DNA from 2 places in the Marinagarivorans cellulosilyticus genome. Region 2 is predicted to be linked to the other one. Evidence: predicted binding sites of a transcription regulator. Region 2 holds the regulator's gene; the other holds the start of a gene.
The links. The regulator PhoB, encoded in region 2, activates phosphate uptake and scavenging genes when phosphate is short. The targets are predictions, from matches to a motif close to TGTCATAAANNTGTAACA.
Positions count from the first base shown of each region.

Region 1: a site for PhoB is predicted at 3,938-3,955, ahead of MARGE09_RS01615 (glycosyl hydrolase family 79 N-terminal domain-containing protein). Genes of this name have one in related genera too.

Region 1 is NZ_AP023086.1:434,754-445,439, reverse strand. Features, by position in the region: gene MARGE09_RS01630 (type III pantothenate kinase) at 1-177, opposite strand, end outside; gene MARGE09_RS01625 (biotin--[acetyl-CoA-carboxylase] ligase) at 174-1,139, opposite strand; gene alr (alanine racemase) at 1,139-2,248, opposite strand; gene MARGE09_RS01615 (glycosyl hydrolase family 79 N-terminal domain-containing protein) at 2,317-3,888, opposite strand; gene MARGE09_RS01610 (ATP-binding protein) at 4,047-6,188, opposite strand; gene argA (amino-acid N-acetyltransferase) at 6,354-7,688, shown strand; gene MARGE09_RS01600 (tetratricopeptide repeat-containing response regulator) at 7,878-9,575, shown strand; gene MARGE09_RS01595 (fructosamine kinase family protein) at 9,577-10,524, opposite strand; gene MARGE09_RS01590 (hypothetical protein) at 10,529-10,686, opposite strand, start outside.
Region 2 is NZ_AP023086.1:3,083,395-3,094,080, forward strand. Features, by position in the region: gene MARGE09_RS12350 (DNA repair ATPase) at 1-1,682, shown strand, start outside; gene MARGE09_RS12355 (rhomboid family intramembrane serine protease) at 1,690-2,235, opposite strand; gene phoR (phosphate regulon sensor histidine kinase PhoR) at 2,256-3,572, opposite strand; gene phoB (phosphate regulon transcriptional regulator PhoB) at 3,597-4,295, opposite strand; gene ubiA (4-hydroxybenzoate octaprenyltransferase) at 4,443-5,342, opposite strand; gene MARGE09_RS12375 (HU family DNA-binding protein) at 5,597-5,887, shown strand; gene MARGE09_RS12380 (dicarboxylate/amino acid:cation symporter) at 5,880-7,184, shown strand; gene MARGE09_RS12385 (sensor domain-containing protein) at 7,230-9,545, opposite strand; gene MARGE09_RS12390 (YggT family protein) at 10,026-10,601, opposite strand; gene proC (pyrroline-5-carboxylate reductase) at 10,641-10,686, opposite strand, start outside.

The DNA.
Region 1 (10,686 bases), 2.6 Mb from region 2:
GGCAAAACACTGCAGTACATCGGCGCCAGCCACACACGCCACTCGCACCCGCGTAATAGCTGCGCCACTATATTGCCACGCTTGGGGTAATGAGCGGGTTGACTGCACATAAATTCGACTGTCACCTTGGCAGCGCCACTTCGCATTAGTATTGCCAATATCGACATCAACAATCACGCACTCACCTTCACAGAAACCTCGCCACCATTTAAAACCTGCTCTCCCTCGTCGGTTTGCACGATAAGACCGCCGCCCTCGGTTAAGCCCACAACAGTACCTTGAACCAATTGCGCGCCAGTGGTGAATACCAGCTTGCCCGCCAAGGCATTACGCAACAACCACGCCTCACGATAAGCGCCGAAGCCTTTGTCTTGATAACTCGCCAGCATCAGCAATAACTGTTCGATAAGCGCTGCAGCCAGCGGATTGCGCCCGGCTCGATACCCCAAACCGGCAAGGTCAACCCAAGCCTGATCAATATCAGCCCCACCCCCAACCGGCATTGCCACATTCAAACCAACACCGATTACCGCATGGCAATCACCATTTACGTCGCCACCAATCTCAACCAACACACCACCAAGCTTTTTACCATCCACCCAGAGATCGTTAGGCCATTTAAGCTCAACATCCGGCACACCAAGCGCCGCCAAGGCATCAGCAAGCACAACGCCTACCGCAAGGCTCAACCCCTCAAGACAGGCAATACCCTGAGTAAAATGCCACCGAACGGATAAATAAATATTGGCAGCCAGCGGGCTCACCCAAACACGCCCTCGCCGCCCTCGTCCGGCGGTTTGCTGCTCGGCTAATACTGCCGCACCACAAGGATAACCTGGGCCGGCAATAGTCGTATTTGTCGAAGCTGTTTGCGGTAGCACATCCAGCCGAGAAAGAATCACTCGCCCGGCCTCTGACATATATTGTTGAATCAAATCCGCGCAGAGCAAATCAAGCCCTGCAGGTATGCGGTAGCCCTGCCCCTTAACCGACTCCACCGCCAAGCCCGCCGCCTCTAGCTGTTGAATCATTTTCCAAATGGCTGCGCGACTCACCCCCAAGTGCTGCCCTAAAAGCTCACCCGAATGGCTTTGCCCGTCGGCCAACAACGTTAACAACCCCCAGGGTAGGCCAGCCATTATTCCGCACCACTAAGGTAGGCGCGTCGCAGCCTATCGCCCAAACGCGTTAACACTTCATAGCCAATCGTGCCGGCAGCCGCGCCTTGGGCATCGGCAGATATGTAGTCGCCTAGAATTTCAATTTGACCGTTCTCGACATCGCCCTCAACCTCCGTTATATCAAAGGTTAATGTGTCCATAGAAACGCGCCCGACCAAGGGGACTCTTACGCCATTCAAACGCCCAACCATTTTAGGGAATGCCGCCCGAAAAATGCCATCAGCATAACCACCAGCAACAACGGCTAACCGGCGAGGGCCACTTACACAGGCCTCGGCACCATAGCCCACATAGTTTTCGCCACTGACATTACGCGTTTGCAATATTGGTAGCGCAAGCCGTACCGTGCTGCGCATGGGGTTTTTTGCTTCGGGGGTAGGGTTCAAGCCGTACAAAGCAGCGCCTGGGCGCGCCACATCGAAGCAGTAGCGCTCACCTAAAAATATGCCCGAGGAATTCGCCAGCGATGCTTTAATTTGCGCATTAACCTTGCGCACCCGCGCTAACGCTTGCTCAAAGCTAGCCAACTGCTGAGCATTCAAGGGGTGATGGGGCTCGTCAGCACAAGCTAGATGACTAAGCAGCAACCCCACCTGCTGCCCCCAAAACGCAGGGAATGCCTCCAATAATGCCGGTAACGAACCAACATCCACCCCCAAGCGATTCATGCCGGTATTCAGCTTTACGGCACAAGGCTCGCCCGCATGTTCTTTGGTGAAGCTTGCCCACCTGCGCACCATAGCTTCAGAGATAAGCACGGGCCGAAGGCGAAAATCCAAGCACTCCTGCTCGCTGCCGGCTTCAACCCCCTGCAGCACATAAATGCACACGCGCGAGTAGCTTTGTAAACAGCTGCGTAAGAACGCCCCCTCGCTGACATTCGCCACAAAAAAAGTACGGCAGCCAGCAGCAGCTAGGCAGCCGGCCACCTCCGCCATACCCAAACCGTAAGCATTGGCCTTAACCACAGCACCGCACTCGCGGTTTGCGCCCAACCGATGCTGTAGTTGCCGCCAATTATCCGCGATCGCACCAAGATTAATAGTTACTGATAGCCGTGAGCTCACACCGCCTCCTATATCGTTAGGCGCGTATTATGGCACAGGGCATGACTTAGATAAGCGGCAAATACCTGTTAACGCAAACACCAAAAAGCAATAGCGTGCGCAGGTAAATAATGGCTTAGGGGCGCAACAGGGAATGACGACAAAGCAGGCACTCGACCCTCTTCCAAGCGTGCTTTTTTACCGTTGATGCGCACTTTTTTACTGGTGAGCTTTTTCGCGGTAACTGTGTACTGAGCCACCACCTGCCCAAACGAGAACTCTCCCGTCATATCGACTTTGCAGGCTTTGCCCGACAAATTAATTAGCAGTAAGGTGCGTCCATTGCCCCGCTTTGCGCTATGGCAATAACTGCGCAGCTGCGCATGCGGGCTAGCCACATCAAACACATCCACCCCCATTAGCTGCTGCCACAGCCAAGTCAACCAGTAATCTGGCCTGGGCTTAAGTCCTGTGCGGCTGAGCAAGCCATAATCTCCACCTACAAGGCTTTGCCGAATCATCACCTCTTGCCCATGGCGCGCGCCCAAACCTAACTGATCTGCCCACCAAAAGCACGAGGCAAAACGGTCTGATAGCCTAGGCTCCCCACCACACTGAGCGGAGCCTGTTTCCCCTGTCCACAACTGCGCATTTGGGAAAAAGGCGTCCCGCATTTTTTTAAGCTGCAAGCAGTATTGCTTATATTCGTTTAACGCTTTGGGGCGCAACATACTGCTTTGGGTGGCGCGCCGCGTACGCACTGGCGATCGCCGGCTTTGGAAGGGGTAATAATGCCAATCCACAATATCCAACTTCATACCGCTGGCTTGGCACAATTGCAAAAACTTGTGCGAAATATTCGAAAAGGGCTTGATGGTCTCCCCTAAACGGGGCCAAAAGGCGCTGCCAGGGCCGATAATTTTGGCATCGGGAAGTAGGTGCTTTACCTCTGTGCTAAAAGTCAGATAATCATCAGCCAATTTACTAGCGCGCGGCTGAGACGATAGCCCATGAAAAGCCCAGTAGGCATTGAGCTCATTGCCCAATTCACACACATGAATGTGGTAGCCCTTGCGGTTGCTGTAGACCAATAAATCCAACACCTCGTTTGGGCACCAGCCGCCATGCTCCTTGCGCTTAAACAAACCGTACTTAAAGGTAAACGACAATTTAAGGTCGTGTCGCGCGATAAAATCGTGCAGACGATCCCATATTTGATGGGTTAACACCAGCGCACCGGGCTCATCCTGAGGCGCACGAAAGTAGTGGATTTTATCGGCCTCTGAACCACCTATTCTTAAGTATGCCGGCCCTAGCGCTCGCGTTAGGTTGTCTAGCTTTGTTCCGACCAGCTGAAAAGGTAAAACCTTTTGCCCACCCAAACCACCGATAACTTTATGGCTACCCTCCCACCATTGGCCACCAGCCAGCACTGAAATATCAATAGAAAAAGAAACATAGCGTTCATCCACTCGCGCCACAGGCAACATACTGCAAAGCGCAACCGGTGCGGGCTTTACCACCGTCGACTGACGCCAAAACGCATTAACCTGTAAGCGAGCAAGGGGGGCGAGCAAAAGCTTTAAAGTTGAGCCAGCGCCACTGAGCTTACGCCAAAGGGTAAAAAGAGGAGCCTGATAACGAGCAAGAGAAAAAGCCATAACGTGAAAAAGCACCAAAGCTTAGAACCTCGAGACCGTAACCGATAACTATGACACTTTAATCACAAGGTATAATTAATCACGAGGTACCGTTTACACACAAGGTACGGTTTAATCACAAGGTACACTTTAACCACAAGGCACAATGCAATTGAAAATCACTGGGTTTGATGAGCACCCGACATGTAGTAGCGAACCTTTTGTAGCACAAAGTCTTCATCAATGGGCTTAGGGATAAAATCATCCATACCAACCTCATCGCATTGCTGACGATCTTGAACCGCGATGCCCGCCGTCACAGCCACTATCGGCACATGACTACGCAAGCGCCCGCGAATTATCCGCGTTGCCTCCAAGCCATCCATTACCGGCATTTGTATATCCATTAACACTAGCTGGTAAACATCGGGGCTGGACTCCATTGTGTCTACAGCCTCTTGGCCGTTGTTCGCCACATCCACGCGGTAACCAGCATCCTCAAGTATGCACAAAGCAATTTCCTGATTAAGGCGATTGTCCTCTACCAATAAAATACGCTCGCCAGCTTTGCCGTTGACCGACTGCGATGCATTGGATTTTCCAGCAAGACCTTCCACCACATCCAACCATTCGTGCATAAGTACAGGCGCTTGCACACAAGTAACGTTTACCAACTGCTCGCGGACTGACGCTATATGCACAACGTCTTTTGAAGCCACCACTGCAACAGGTAACTTTTCGCTGCCAGCTTCTGCTAACCAATGCGCCAGCTGGCCAGATTCAGCCAAATCACAGCTAGCATCTATAACCAAGCCGGCTATTGGGGTTTGCCCCAACTGCAGAGATAGCGGAACTCGGTTATCAATACGGTGAATCGCCACACCCAAAAAGCGCAATGCGTTTTCGGTAATTAGCGCATCGCCCTGCAGCGACACCAGCCCTATAGCAGCTTCTACATTCGAAGCCCTGGCCGCTGGAGCATCTGATAACACAACCGGCAGACTCAAAGTAAATACACTTCCTTGACCTAAAACGCTTTCTACATCAATGGTGCCGCCCATTGTTTTCACCAAGCGATAGGCCAAATGCAAGCCCAAGCCCGCACCTCCATAAGCGCGGGTGTTCGATACATTTTGCTGGGTGAAGGGTTCAAAAATATCACCAATGAATTGCTGATCAATCCCCACGCCCGTATCGGCTACAGTAATCGTTAGCGAACCAACATCTTGCTCGCCTAGCGTAAAATCCATCTGTACGTGTATTTCACCCTTTTGCGTAAATTTAAGTGCGTTGCTCAATAAATTAACAACCACCTTTTGCACATGATGCTCCGCCATTAGCAACTTTGGGGGCACCGTAGGGGCAATGCTGTAACCAAACTTAATGGGCTTTTGTTGCAGCTGGCTGGCCGCCTGTTCGACAACATCGTCAAGTAGTTGATGGCTCAGAACATCTTGCTCGGGCAGCTCAACAATGCCGTCTTCTAAGCGGGAAAGCTCAAGCACATCGTTAAGCATTGTCATAAGTTGCTGGCCAGCATCGAGCATGCTTTGCACTTGTAAGCGCTGGCTTTGATTCAGCTCCGATTTTAATAGCATCTGACAAAAGGCCAGCATGGCATTCATTGGCGTCTTAACTTCGTGACTCATATTGGCAACAAAAGCACTTTTTACTCGGTTGGCCTTTTGCGCACGATGCCGGGCGTCACGCTCCTGCCTTGCCAGTAGCTGGTACTGCTCTTGTAACTTTTTACTTTTTTCAAGCTCGGCCTCTAAGGAACGCTGGGCCTGCGCACCCACAATTTCGGCGGCTATACGGCCAGAAAACACCGAGAAAAGCGTTTGTACGGGCTCTGGGTGTGCGATGGGCTTTTTAAATAGCGCAACAATTAACCCAAAAACACCGCCATCAGGGGCAAATAGCGGGGCACCTATGTAGCCCTGCACCCCTAGCTCGGCCAACATATTGTCCTCGGGGAAGGCATCGCAAACCCCCGACGTATGAATACATAAATTTTGCTCTACCACGCCTTGACAGGGCGTACCCAATAAAGCGTATTGAATGTTATCGATAATGCGCGTCCCCTCGCACAAACAAAGGGAATCGGCGCGTGTAAAGCTTGCGTCCACCAACCCCACAAAGGTGTAATCAGCCTGAATCGTTTCTGCCAGCAACGGCGTTATGCGCTCAATAAAAGAGTTACCGCGAAGCGTTTCTACTTGCTCCAATATGCGCACAAGAGTCGACGAAAAATGCTGCTTATCGCTATCGATCACACTGGCTCCACTTATTGCTTCGTGCGTAGGTGTATGATTTGCCATAAAAAAGAAACCTCTTCATTCTTTTAGCTTAGCCCAGCCTCCCTTCCCGCTAAGACTATCTGACTCTTAATTCAACAATTACGCATGCCGTTAGTTATAACGCTCCCCTCCTGATTACAGTTGGGCGTATACTGAACTTTTTTTCAGTTTTAGCGGAGATTTTTCGTGCCAGAAACCAGCCCGCAAGATATTCAGTGGTTCCGTCATTCAGCACCTTACATTCATGCGCACAGAGGCAAGACTTTTGTATTGATGTTGCCAGGCGACTGCATTAGCCAACCCAACCTTGGCAACGTCATTGCTGATATCGCCCTGCTTGATAGCCTCGGTATAAAGTTAGTGATCGTGCATGGTGCGCGTTCGCAAATCGATAGCAAACTATCGGAGCATGACGAGACCTCGTTAATGCATCACGGCCTTCGCGTGACCCGCAAAGAAGATATGCCAAAAGTGCTCGAAACTATTGGTGCTACACGCCTGCAACTAGAGGCCAGTTTCTCGCATGGGCTGCCAGACTCCCCCATGTACGGAGCCAAAATCAAAGTGCGCGGCGGCAACTTTGTCACCGCCAAGCCGCTGGGCGTTATTGACGGGGTGGATCTTCAGCACACAGGTAAAGTCCGAAGCGTCGATACCCAAGGCATTCAAAGGATTCTTGCCGACGGTGGCATTGTGTTGCTTTCGCCGCTGGGCTATTCCGCCACAGGGGAAATCTTTAACCTTAATTTCGCCGATGTTGCTGTTCACACCGCCCTAGAACTAAAAGCCGACAAGCTTATTGCCCTAAACGACGACGGCCCTATTCGTGATGAAAACGACCAAATCTATAGAGAACTTACGCTGCTAAAAAGTGAAAAGTTCTTATTACGCCAAAAAGCGGCAAGCAATTCAAACAACACTTATTTTTCGTTGAAGGCCTGCCACAAAGCTTGCGATGGTGGTATTTCAAGAGCACACGTCATCTCCTCAAACGAAGACGGCGCCTTACTCAAAGAGCTATTTACCCGCGACGGCTCCGGCACAATGGTCTACCGCGACAGCTACGAAACCATTCGCCGCGCACGCATTGATGATGTGATGGGCATACTCAATTTGATTGCACCGCTAGAGCACGAGGGCATTTTGGTTAAGCGCTCGCGCGAACTTCTAGAGCGCGAAATCCATTGCTTTACCGTCATGGAGAAAGACGGCGTGGTCATTGCGTGTGCCGCGTTATACCCCTTTAGCGACCAAGAGTCTGGCGAGCTTGCCTGCATGGCTGTGCACCCAGACTATCGCCGCGATGGCAAAGCCGCCAAGCTACTCACCCATATCGAGCGCCAAGCCCTAAAGCTTGAGATTAAAAAACTGTTTGTACTCACCACACAAACAGCGCATTGGTTTATCGAGCAGGGGTTTGTTGAAACACTCACCAGCAGCTTGCCTGTCGAGCGCGCAGCACTTTACAACTACCAGCGCAAATCCAAAGTGTTCGTCAAGAGTTTGTCCAGTAAAAGCTAACAATGCCGGCGCCGCTATTGCGCCGCAACCACCACTGATACCTGCGATTTAAACGCTTGGCGCGTAAATGCGCGCGCCAGCGGCAATCATGCTAAATGCGTCTAGACTGAAGCTATAAGGATTAATTTATTCAGTCACGCGGCGGGCGTGCCCCTAAGGCACGCGTGTTGTAATACGTAAGGCGCGCACATGAAAGCACATACACTCGACCTTGGACAAATATCCCCAGACGACGTCAAACAGATTGATATCGTTAAAATCTTCTCCAACAAGAAGTGCTTAGTGGCCGATGACTTTCCTGAAATTCGCGGCTCACTAAAGCGCTCGTTACGCAGTTATGGCGCCGAGCATGTCGATACCGCCGCCGACGGCACCGAAGCGGTGAAACTTTGCTCTACCAACAAATACGATATTGTTATTTGCGATTACAACCTAGGCACCGGCAAAGATGGCCAGCAAGTCTTAGAGGAAGTTCGATTTTTGCGCGTGCTTTTAATGACAAGCCTGTTCGTACTTTTAACCGGCGAGCAATCGCGCGAAATGGTACTAGGCGCCCTCGAATGCCAGCCCGATGACTACATCACCAAGCCTTATACCGAGCAATCTTTAAAATCGCGTCTTAACCGCGCCATTATTCGCCACGAAGCACTCATCTCCATCAAGCAGGCCATTGCCGACGGCAACTACCGCAAAGCGCTCGAAGGCTGCAACGAAATGATTGCCAGCGGCAGCCGCTACGCTAAAGACTGCATTAAAATGAAAGGCCAGCTGCTTTTTTTACTGCGCGAACTTAAAGAAGCAAAGTCCCTTTACGAAAGTATTTTAGGCAAACGTCCCATGGTTTGGGCCAAGCTTGGTCTAGGCAAAACCCTCGTTGAGCTTGGCGACCTCGAAACCGCCGAAGACTTAATGGAAGAAGTGTTGCAAGAAGACGAGCGCTACATTGAAGCCCACGACATGCTGGCTGAAATAAACGTCAAACGCAACGATATGCTCGGCGCCCAAAAAGCGATGGAGCGCGCCACACATATTTCGCCCAAGTCAGTCACCCGTCACCGAGAACTTGCCGAACTTGCCGACATTAATCACGATGATGACGTTTCGCTAAAAGCCCATCAAAGCGCAATTAAGTGGGGCAATAATTCCTGCCATGAATCAGCCCAAGACTATTTTAATTTTGTCCGCAAAGTTGCCGACACCACAAAAGGCGATAAAAGCACAGAATCCAAGCAATTAATAAAACAAGCCAATACCTTTTTAGATCGTGCGCGCAAACGCTATGGCAACTCGCCAGAAGTTGAAGCGCAAGCATTAATGGTGGAATCACAACTTGCCGTTAGCATGGGCAACAAAGACAAAGCCAAAACCATGGCCGATAAAGCCACAAAACTTTATAACAATGTGCGCGCGCCATCGGTAAATTCCAGTTTAGAATTTGCACGAACCCTGTACGCTATGGATGAAGAAGAGCAAGCTCGTGCCATTTTAACCTCTGTTGCTGCAAGTAACCCTAAAGATAAAAAACTACTGCGGATTATCGATGGCATCACCGGCGAACCCATTAGTGATGAAGGTAAAGGGCAAGCGGCAAAACTCACAAAATCGGGCATTAATGCCTACGACGAAAAAGATTTTGAAGCCGCCATTGAAGTGTTCAACCAAGCATTGGCAAGCTACCCCAAGCACATTGGTCTAAACCTTAACCTTGTACAAGCCATTACGGCATTTGATGAAGAAAACGGCGCGACCCACCAACACGAAAAAGTATGCCGCCGCTGTTTACGCGCTATTGGCGACTTAAAGTCTGACCACAAACAATTTAAACGTTACGCATATATCCAAAAACAGCTCAGTAAGCTTTACCCTAACTTACTAGCCAGCATTTAATTTATCGGGTAAATTTAATCACACTTAATATGGCGTGTTCGCAATCACTCAAATAGCCTTCGCCAAATAAATTAAAGTGATTAAGCTGGTGATAAATATTATATAACACCTGTCGTTGCACAACTTGTTCAGGCAGGCTCAAGGCTTGCGACGCGGCTATTGCATCTTTTGTTGATGCCCCCGCAAGTAAGCTGCGCGCATGGTTATACGAGTTATAAAAGTCGGCACCAAAGCCACCAAAAAGCCGCGTGAACGCGATATCGGTTTCTGGGTCACCATAATAACTAGCGGGGTCAAAAATAACAGGTTCCCCCGAAGCCAAATAAGCCTTATTACCACCCCATAAATCTCCGTGTAATAATGCTGGTGCTGGGTTGTGATGATCAAGCAATGCATCGCTGGCAGCAATAAAATCATCCACATATTTTGACAGCACATGCCCATGGCTACTTTGAAGCGCCATCGCTAATTGCGGCAGCAAGCGTTGCTCTCGCCAAAAAGTAGCCCAGCTTTCGCACCAAGTATTGTGCTGTACATTGTGACCAATAAAATTATCAGCCGCCCAACCAAAGCGATCACTACTATGCTGATGCATTTGCGCTAACTGTCGGCCAAGTGCGGTTTCATCGCCGCTAGTACTCAGCTCTAGCCACTCCAATACCAGGTAACAATAGCCTTCGCACTCTCCTGTACCGAGTACTTCCGGTACTTTTATGGCGCAGGCCTGCTGCAGTGCCGCAAGCGCATAATGCTCTTGCTCTAAGAGGTTGGCATAGCGCGCGTGGTTACACTTAATAAAAAAGTGGCTATTGTCAGCCAATACAATTTGATAACAATGGTGAATATCACCGCCGCCAACCGGCGCCGCATGCACTATTTTTACTGGCCGAGTAAATACTTGCTGCAACAACTGTGTAAAAAACGGCATATCGTGATTAACTTGGGCCACGCTCTCACTCCTCTAGCAATTGCTTATGCTGTTCTCCCTTATCCTTGATCAGCCCTTCTACGGCTTTTGCTTTTTCCAGTGCCTTTAGCTGGTGCGCAGGAATTACCCCTGTTGGCTCTGGTTGCTTAGCACACCCTATAAAAGCGACGACAAACAATAAAC
Region 2 (10,686 bases):
ACCTCTTAATCAATGAATCGTATTTGCCGATTATTGGCGATAACCTAGCCAAACAAATGGGTACCGTGGGGGATAGTAAGCGTACTGACCTGATGGGCTTATTGATGATGATATCGCCACCGGGTTACGGTAAAACAACTTTAATGGAATATGTTGCAAGCCGTTTGGGGCTGATCTTTATGAAGATCAACTGCCCGTCGCTTGGGCACGATGTGATGTCGTTAGACCCAGAGCATGCGCCCAATGCCACAGCGAGACAAGAGTTAATTAAGCTGAATCTAGGCCTGGAAATGGGCAATAACGTTATGTTATACCTCGATGATATTCAGCATACCCATCCCGAATTTTTGCAGAAGTTTATTTCTTTATGCGATGGAACTCGTCGCGTCGATGGTGTGTGGAAGGGTAAAACAAAGACATACGATATGCGTGGTCGAAAGTTTTGTGTGGTTATGGCGGGTAACCCGTACACAGAGTCGGGTGAAGTCTTTAAAGTGCCAGATATGCTGGCAAACCGCGCCGATATTTATAACTTGGGTGATATCTTAGGTGGTATGGATCAGCAGTTTGCCATGAGTTACATCGAAAATAGTTTGACATCCAATTCGGTGTTGGCCCCTCTGGCTTTGCGTTCTTTGGATGATGTTTACAAACTGATCGCCAAAGCGGAAGGCGAAAATATAGCGGCAACAGATTTAAGCCATGCGTACAGTGGTGCTGAAATTGCTGAAATTTGTGATGTGTTAAAAAAGATGTTTGTCGTACGCGATGTGATTCTTAAAATAAATCAACAGTACATTGCCTCAGCTGCGCAAAATGATAAATACCGAGTCGAGCCACCCTTTAAGTTGCAAGGTAGTTATCGGAACATGAATAAAATGGCTGAGAAAATCTCTGCTGTGATGACTCGCGATGAGTTAATGGCGATGATCGATGATCATTACCAGGGGGAATCGCAGCTTTTAACCAGTGGCTCAGAAGATAACCTGCTTAAGTTAGCCGAGCTTCGCGGCAACATGACACCCGAGCAACAGCAGCGGTGGACAGCAATTAAAGCCGACTTCCTTAAAAACAAAGATGCCGATAGCGATGCAGACGGCGCTCAGCGCATTGCGCTAAAAATTGCTGAGGTAACAGAAGCCCTGCAAGGTGTTGGTGCTGTATTTTCGCAGGAGTCTGCCGTGGTGGCGCCTTTGGCAGCTATCGGTCAGCAGTTGCACAGTTTACAAGGGCAATTATCATCGGACCCTTTGCGTATAGAATTGCAAGAGCCGCCCCAGCAAGCGCTCAATGCCATTGCGTCGGCTATTGAGCAATCTGGCGCGGCTATTAGCCAGTCTTCACAAAAGGCGGTGGGAGAGGCACCTGCATGGCTTGAACCTCTTGAGCTTATAGCGAATAAATTTGGTGCCTTAGAATCCGTTGTTGGCGATCAAGGCATTAAGATTGATACTGGCCACTTAGCGAATGGCCAAGGTGATCAATTGGGCCGCGTTGCTGATGTGTTGGAAAGCGCGGCTGACAAGTTAACCTCAGCCGTTGAAAAGTCCATTGATTTTGATATCACGATCGTTAAACGTATAACAAAGTTATCGGCAGAGTTGCGGGCTTTTTCTACAGAACGATTAGGTAAAAAGAAAGACAGCGATGAATTTGAAGAGCTTGGGGGTGATGAAGCTTAGGTAACGTTTATTTACGTCGCCACTGCCTTGGCAGTTTGGCGGCGATTAAAACGCCGGCTAGCGCTCCGAACAAGTGCGCTTCAAAGGATATCTGTGGTTGCGAAGGTAATACGCCTAGAATCATACCGCCCCACAATAGGATAACTACAATGGCGATAAGGAAGGTCTTTAGGCTGCGATTATACCAAGCGTTAGCAATGCCTAACGCCCATAATCCAAAAATCCAGCCGCTTGCGCCAATGTGAATATTGTTGCGGCCAAACAGCCAAACTCCAAATCCACCAAGCACAATAATTAAAAAACTCACACGCCAAAAGTAGCGTATACCGTGCGCCATGGTAATCAGCGCAAAAATGCTTAAGCCAACAATATTATTTAATAAATGGCTAACACTCCCGTGTAAAAAAGGGCTGAAGACAATACCGGCTAAGCCGTTTAGTTCGCGTGGCATAATGCCAAAGCGATTAAGTTGACCTTGAAATAACCCAGTGTTTATTGCAAAAACAGCGCACAACACGAAGACCAAAAAGATAATCGTTTTTATTTTTTTCATTAAGGGTACGCAGTGGCGTGCTATGCGCTATGTTTTAACGGTTTGGCAGCGGAGCGCGCAGGTGGGAAATAACAAATAAATTCGCTACCGCGGCCAGGCGTACTTTTAATAGTAAGCTCTGCGTTATGGCGAAGTAGTACGTGTTTTACGATGGCAAGCCCAAGCCCTGTGCCACCAGAGTTTACCGAGCGACCCGGGTCCACACGATAAAAACGCTCGGTTAAGCGGGGGATGTGTTTAGGGTCTATGCCATCGCCGTTATCGCTGACGCTCACGGTGGTGCCATCGGGGCCTTGTGCAATATCTATAAGAATAATGCCCTCGCTAGGTGTGTAGTTTATGGCATTAAACACAAGGTTGGATATTGCGCTGCGTAGCTCTTGCTCTCGGCCATAAATAAAGGCTTCTTTTGGCCCGTTAACGCTAATCAAGTGTTTACTTTCTGTGCTTATCTGTCTTGCGTCTTCAGCGACCATATCCGCAAGTGTGACTAGTGATACAACCTCTTGGCCGTGCTCTTTTTCATCGGTTTCAAGCCGGCTTAAGGTGATGAGGTCGTTAATAAGCGAGGTCATTCGCCCCGCTTGGCTTTGCATATGGGAAAGGGCTTTGTTCCACACCGGCGGAATGTTGTCGGCATCTTCTAGTGTTTCTAGGTAGCCGCGAAGCACGGTTAAAGGGGTGCGCAATTCGTGGGAAACGTTAGCAACAAAATCTTTACGCATTTGCTCCAGTTTACTTAAGCGCGAAATATCGCGCACTACAATTAAGCGCTCGTTCTGGCCAAATTTATGTACCAGAAACTCCACTTCCATAGAATTTTTTTGCGTTAAAGTATGATCAAGAGGCTCGCTAAAGTCGCCAGTTTCGTAGTAGCGGGTAAATTTGGGGAACCGAATAAGGTTGGTTATTTTTTGCCCTAAATCGATTGCTTGAAAGTTAAATAACTCGCCGGCAGCGCGATTCCACCATTCAATATTACCGCGCCCGTCAACAAGAATAACGCCATCATTGAGGGCGGTTGTCATTTCTTGTACGCGGTGTACCACTGCCTCTAAACGCAGTTTTTCTTTTTCGTGGCGGTTGTACATCAGCTGCACATCGTCAGCGATATCTGCCCATGCACCTTGGAGTTCTTCATTGGGCGGTTCGTTGCGCCGCGCTTGATTAACCCAAGCTTCTAGTTGATACAAGCGGGTAAACTGCCAGGCAATGTAGCCAAAGCTAAACGCTAGCAGGGCCATTACAGTGTGACCTGTCAAAAAACCCATAAGCGAAAAAACACAAAGCCAAATACAAAACCACCGAAATTCGGCTTTTAACCCTCTACGTAACATAGGTACCTATCATTTTTTTGTTGCTTAGGCTGATATCTTGGGCGAAAAGCGGTAGCCAGCGCCGCGCACAGTTTGAATAAAACGGTCGTGCCCTTCAAGTGTTAAAGCCTTGCGAAGGCGTCGAATGTGGACATCAACTGTGCGCTCTTCAACATACACATTCCCCCCCCATACATGGTCTAGCAGTTGGTTGCGGGTGTAAACGCGCTCTTGGTGAGTTAAAAAGAATTCCAGTAAGCGGTATTCGGTTGGCCCCATTTGCACGGGGGTCTCGCCAATGGTGACGCGGTGGCTAGAAGGGTCTAGGCGCAACGCGTCTACCACTATGGGGTCGCCAGTCGATAATGAGTCGGTGCGGCGCAAAACGGCCTTCAGGCGTGCCACAAGCTCTCTCGGAGAGAAGGGCTTGGTGATGTAATCATCGGCGCCGGCTTCCAAGCCCTGAATTTTGTTGTCTTCTTCGCCTTTGGCGGTAAGCATGATAATGGGTGTTTCAGAGGTCAGCTGGTCGCGTTTTAGGCGGCGAGCTAGCTCCATGCCGCTAGTGCCGGGCATCATCCAATCTAGAATAATAAGGTCGGGTTTTTGATCCACAATGATCGCGTGTGCACTTTGCGCGTCGCCCGCCTCTAGGCAACTGTACTCTGCCATTTCTAAAGCCACTCGCAACATGTCGCGGATTGGAGCTTCGTCGTCAACGATCAAAATCGTTTTTGATACCATTTTTAACCACCTGTAACTGCTGTTAGGTTTTCAATTAAGGTGAAGATTAAATAAATCTTTTGTTGCTGTTTTATGACAGCGCCCAGATTACTGTTGCCACTGAGCACCGTAAACGACCATTTTGCGTGCATATTGGCCACGAGCACTTTAGTTGGGAGCGACGCTATAACTCAAAACAATGCCGATAAAAATCAGCATTCCAACCCAGTTGTTGTTGAGAAAAGCTTCGAAACAGCGGGCAGGTTTACGCCCGCGAATTAAAAATTGCTGATAACCAAATAGCCCCGCAGTGCCCATCAAGCTTAGGTAGTAGGGCCAGTGCAAGCTAAAGCTGCTGCCCACAGTGAGCAGAATAATCAAGGTAAAAGCTTGAAGTGCAGCGGTGATGAGGCGGTCGTTTTCAGCAAAGAGAATGGCGGTGGACTTAACCCCAATTTTGAGATCATCCTCTCGATCGACCATGGCGTAAAAAGTATCGTAAATAATTGTCCAAAGTAGCACAGCGATGTAGAGCGTCCACATAGGTTTGGGCAAGTTTTCTGTCACGGCAGCGAAAGCCATGGGGATGGCCCAAGCAAAAGCAGCGCCCAAAACCACTTGTGGTAAATAGGTGTGGCGCTTCATGTAGGGGTAAATAGTCGTCAGTGCAACCGCGCCGAGCCCGGTGATTACCGTTGTGGTATTTGTCATCAGCACTAGACATAGTGCAATAAACAGCAAGCCTACAAAAAGGTAAAGTGCGAAGCGAGGGTCTAGCTCCCCTGTGGCGAGCGGGCGGTTCTTGGTGCGCTGCACGTGACCGTCTATCGCTTTATCGGCATAGTCGTTAATCACACAGCCGGCCGAGCGCATAACGACTGCGCCCAAAACGAAAATAAACAGCTCTGGCCAACGGGGTACGCCTTCAGAGGCAATCCACAGTGCCCACAGTGTTGGCCACAGGACTAAATAGATACCAATAGGGCGGTCTAAGCGCATCAATTGAATGCTGGCCTTAAGGGCAGGGTGCGCCAGTAAGGGCGGAACTTTGACGCGCGCAGCTGCCATGGCGATATGTGTTTTTATCATGTGTAAGCGCGTCTTTATCATTGTGAATGGTATAGCGAAAAGAGCGATTATAGCCCGCAACAGCTCGCGAATGCTAAAGCCATTGCACATCTTGGTGTATTGAGTGGTGCGAGGGTATTAATCTGGCGCGTTCACGCACGGTGCATATGCCTTTACCTTGCTAATAGTCGAGTTGGCAATTAGCCTGTTGTTGATAATTCCCGCTTAATTTCCCGAAAAGAGGATATTTCCCCATGCTAAAAACAGAGTTGGTGGCCTTAGTTGCTGAAAATGCAGGCCTAACATCACGCCAAGCCAGCGAATGCGTTGCGAGCTTTATTGAGCAAATAACCAACGCTTTGGCCAGAGGAGAAAAGGTTAGCTTGATAGGCTTTGGCAGTTTCGCCATTAAACATGTTGCTGCGCGGGCTGGGCGCAATCCTCAAAGCGGTGAGGCGATCACTATCGCGGCGCATAACTCGCCCGGTTTTAAAGCCGGTAGTGCACTTAAGGTCGCTATTAATGGGGGGCAGGGCAATGTTTAAGTTGCAATTACACTGGCAAATATTGATAGCCATAGCGGCTGCATTGTTGATTAGCCTACCGCTGTCTGTTAGTGCAGAGGTGTTTGGGATATCACTGTATGCGGTATTTGATTTTGTTGGCACGCTATTTCTACGTGGCTTGAAAATGGTGGTTGTTCCCTTGGTGTTAGCCTCGATTATTTGCGGTGTGTATGGCTTGGGTTCTGGCGAACATGTTGGGCGCTTGGGGGGCAAGACGCTTGGCTTTTATATGCTATCTAGCTTGTTGGCTATTTGCATAGGCTTGGCTGCCGTTAATATTTCTCAGCCGGGTATTGTTGATGGTGAGCCAGCTCGCGAGCAGCTGAATTTAAGTGCTCCTGAAGAGTTAGATGGCGCATTGGATAAAGTCAGCGGCAAGAGCACTGAAGACATCGCTGGTGTCTTTTTACGCATGTTACCTACAAACATAGTCGATGCTGCTGGTGATAGTAATCAGTTGTTGGCAGTCATTATTTTTGGCGTTTTATTTGGCCTGTTTATGAATAAGGCTGGCGCCAAAGGTCGGGAAACCTTGGCCAATTTTTGGCAAGGTGTTTTCGATACCATGATGCACATAACAATGTTTATTATGAAGTTTGCGCCAATAGGTGTTTTTGGCTTGGTGGCAAAAACAGCGATGGCAACAGGAGTGCAAAGTTTTATACCTTTGGCGGTATTCTTTTTAACCGTTGTGTTTGCTTTAGCTTTTCATATGTTCATTACGCTCGCGTTATTATTAAAAACCTTGGGTGGGGTAAATCCAATATTGCATTATCGAGCAATGTTTCCTGCTATGTTAACGGCTTTTTCAACGGCAAGTTCGTCGGCAACATTACCGGTAACGATGGATTGCTTGCAAAAAAAGGCAGGTGTTTCCAATAAGACGTCATCCTTCGTTATCCCTTTAGGGGCAACGGTAAACATGGACGGTACGGCCCTGTACGAATGTGTTGCGGCAATGTTTATCGCGCAAGCCTACGGTTTGGATTTATCCATTGCGCAGCAGTTTATGGTGGTATTAATTGCATTATTAACCTCTGTAGGGGTGGCGGGGATTCCATCGGCGAGTTTAGTGGCAATTGCTATTATTTTGGGGGCTATAGGTTTGCCCTTAGAAGGCATTGGTTTGTTATTGGTTACCGATAGAGTGTTGGATATGATGCGGACTGCTGTGAATGTCTTTAGTGATAGTTGCTGCGCTGTGATTATGGCAAAAGCGGAAGGTGAAACGGGTGTGCTTGCGCCAAATGATGAGATAAAACCCGAGCATGCTTAATGCTAATGTTGAACGCTTATAGCACTTAATAACCGAGCTGCCCGCTTAGCTTGAGTGCTGTGAGTGAGAGGCAATAGGGTCTTCCGCGAAGGCTGGCGGTTCCATAGGTGATACGGTATCGATCAACAGTTTTTCGATAACTTCTGCCGGTTGTGGCCGCGCAAGGAAATAGCCTTGGCCGTGGGAGCATTTTAGGTCGACTAAGGCGTCTAGCTGGTTTTGCGTTTCGATGCCTTCAGCAATAATGTCGAGCCCTAAATTATTACCCAGCTCAATAATGAAATTAACAATTGAGCGGTAATAGTTATTTTTATCAAAGTTATCAATAAACGAGCGATCTATTTTGAGGCTATCTACTGGCAGGTTATTCAAATAACCCAAATTTGAATAACCCGTACCAAAGTCGTCTACGGCTACACGAATACCTTGGCTGCGCAATAGATCCAGCTGATCGGTTGCGTGTGATTGCTCCTCCAAAAAAAGCCCTTCGGTAATTTCTAGTTCTAAACTGGCGGGGTTAATACTGGTTGTTTTAATCACATCGTTAATCATTGTTGTTAATGTATCGCCACGAAAATGCACCGTCGATAAATTGCTGGCTAAGACGATGTGACCAAAGCCCATGTGATGCCATTTATGTATTTGGGTTGCCGCGGTAGTTAAGACCCATTTATCCAATAAGTAAATTAAACCGCTTTGTTCTGCAATGGGAATAAAGTCGGCAGGGGATACCCATTGATCGGTGCGTTGGTTTTTCCAGCGTACAAGGGCTTCTACCCCGGTTAATTCCGATGTTTGAATATTAAATTGTGGTTGATAATTAACGGATAGCTCTTGCTGGTTATGTAACGCACGGCGCAGATCTTGTTCGATTTCTTTGCGGGCTTGTATGTCGTTGGCTAGCGCAGTTTCAAAAAGGGTAAAAGATCCTCGGCCTAAATTCTTTTGGTGGTACAGCGCAATATCGGCGTGTTGAATAAGCTCTTGCTCACTATTGCCGTGTTCAGGATAAAGCGCAATGCCTGCACTGGCGCTAATGGGGATGATGTTGTTCTCGATAATAACGGGCTCTTTAAAGCCCGAATATATGCGCTTAATAATGGCGTGGGCACTGGCTAAATCAGTGACATTGGGTAGCACAATTGCAAATTCGTCACCGCCTAACCGGCTGGCAAAGTCGTTAGTGCGTAATGTTTTTTTTATGCGCTCGGCAGACTCTTTAATAAGGCGGTCGCCTATTTGGTGACCTAAGCTATCATTCACGTCTTTAAAGTGGTCTAAATCGAGTAGTACTATGGCGAAGTCTTTCTTTTCTTGCAGTAAATAGTGCAGCTTTAAATTGAGCATGTTGCGGTTAGATAGCCCAGTTAAAGGGTCGTGTTCCGCTAAATACCGAATATCCCGTTCGGCCTGTTTGCGCTGGCTAACATCGAGTATCACCATCATGTACGATTGCTCACCATCGACACTTTCGATGTTTTTGCTGCGTGCAATATAAAGCGTTTTTTCGGGGTGTTTATCTACAGTGGCTTCAACGTACAGAGGGTGTTTGCCGCGCAATAGGCGCGCTTGCGACTCCTTATGACTAAGAAGCTTATCGTTTTGGTAAATTTGTAGGGTTTTTAGCGCGCTGTTATCGAGTAGTTGGGTTTCATCACTGCAGTCCAAAATACCAATAAGGGCATTATTGTGGAATAGGGTGCTGCCTGAATTAGCTATTTGCCAAATGCCCACAGGGGCTACTTGGGTTAGTGCCGTATAGCGTTTTTCACTATCGCTAAGCTGCAATTCGCGGTGTTTTAGGTCGCTTATATCAATGCCGTAGCTCACGGTGGCGCCACTATTTGTGCGGTGCTTAGAAACTCTTAGCCAGCGGCCGTCGGGGCAGTATTCGTCTTTGTGCTCTCCTGAGCCTGCTCTATGAAGAGTTAAACGGCGATTAACCCATTGCTCGATGTTATCTGTTGCGGTGAATTGCTTAGCAGTGGCGCGCATCAGTTGTTCGTAGGTTAGGTCGTCCGCGTATTGCTCGAAGGCGGCTTGGTGTATCTTTCGGTAGGCCTCATTGCAGTCAATAAATTGATCGTTGTGATCAAAAATAGATAGCGCATAAGGTGTCGCCGCAACCGCTTCGCGGTACAGGTTAAGTTGTTGCTCTGTGCGTCGATGTTTTAAATGCAACGTATAGAACATGCCGCTTATGGCAAGTGATGCCAGTGCCCCAAGCGCTAACAGTATTAGCCACACCGGCGCCGTTGCACTGTCGAATAACACCATTAACAACGCGCTTAATGGTGCTGCCGTTGCAAGCAGGCACAAAGCGGTTGTGAATAAGCGGGATTTAACGGCTGAAAACTTCAATAAAAATCTCCGCCAAGGCTGCTTAATTGCAATGGCTGCAGTGCCAAGCCGGAGAATGAGAGCTTTTGATTATCAAAGCTGCCACCTGTACGTACCGCCTTCCTCACACTGCCTCCAGTTTGCTTCCAGATTTCTGGTCTTATTTGAGTATAGGCACGGTATTGTAAGAAACAGGCACGAAATGGCAGCCTTCTAGCAAAAAAGTATAAGAAGCAGACTATTAATGCTCTCGTTGTTTATCAGCGTATCGGTCAATAAATGCAAGGCCTGTGGTCGCGGCGGCTAAAACTAATAAAACGCCGAATACAGCAAGGGTGGCAATGGTAGCTTGGATCATGGCAATTCTCCGTCTGTTACAAAATAATATTGCGGTCAATATTTCTGTTTACAGGATTACACGGAGGAGGAGAGAAGGGTTTGATTTACCGCAATAGCAGGCAAGGGGTTTTTTGCGGTAAATCAAATAGAGGGTTGTGTTCGTTAAAGCGGGATGCCGTAGCTATGAGCGACGCCCATCACAAGCATGCGCAAAATATAAATGCCCATAGCCACTGCCATAAAGGAGAAATCAAAACCTCCCATCGGGGGGATTAGCTTGCGTACAGGAACACAAATAGGCTCGATTATTTGCCGCATCAACAGTAAGGCAAAGTTACTACTGTAAGGCGCTATAAAGCTGGCGATTGCAACAATAAACATACTAATCATATAAATGCCAAGTATTAGCATCAGTAGCGCGAGCAAAGCCCAGATAAAGATCAAACCGCCGTATAAGCCTACAGCGCCACCTGCGACTAGCTGTATTAACCAAATAAAAATGATTTGCGCGATAAAGGCAAGTACAAGCGCGGCAATATCAAACCCGCCCATCCCGGGAATTACTTTTCGCAGTGGCTTTAACAAAGGGTTGGTAACTTTTACGATAAGCTGAGATAACGGATTGTAGAAATCTGCCCGCACAATTTGCAGTAAAAACCGCAACAGTACGGCGCCGACGTAGAGTGTGGCTAAGGTGTTTATGATAAATATAGCGATTTGTACGAACGTGCCTTGCATAAGAAACCCTTAAATTCGGTACGTGTTAAAAGTGAAGTGTTAAGAAAGTTCTTCTGCCATAACTTTTGAGCGCTCAGCGCATGCT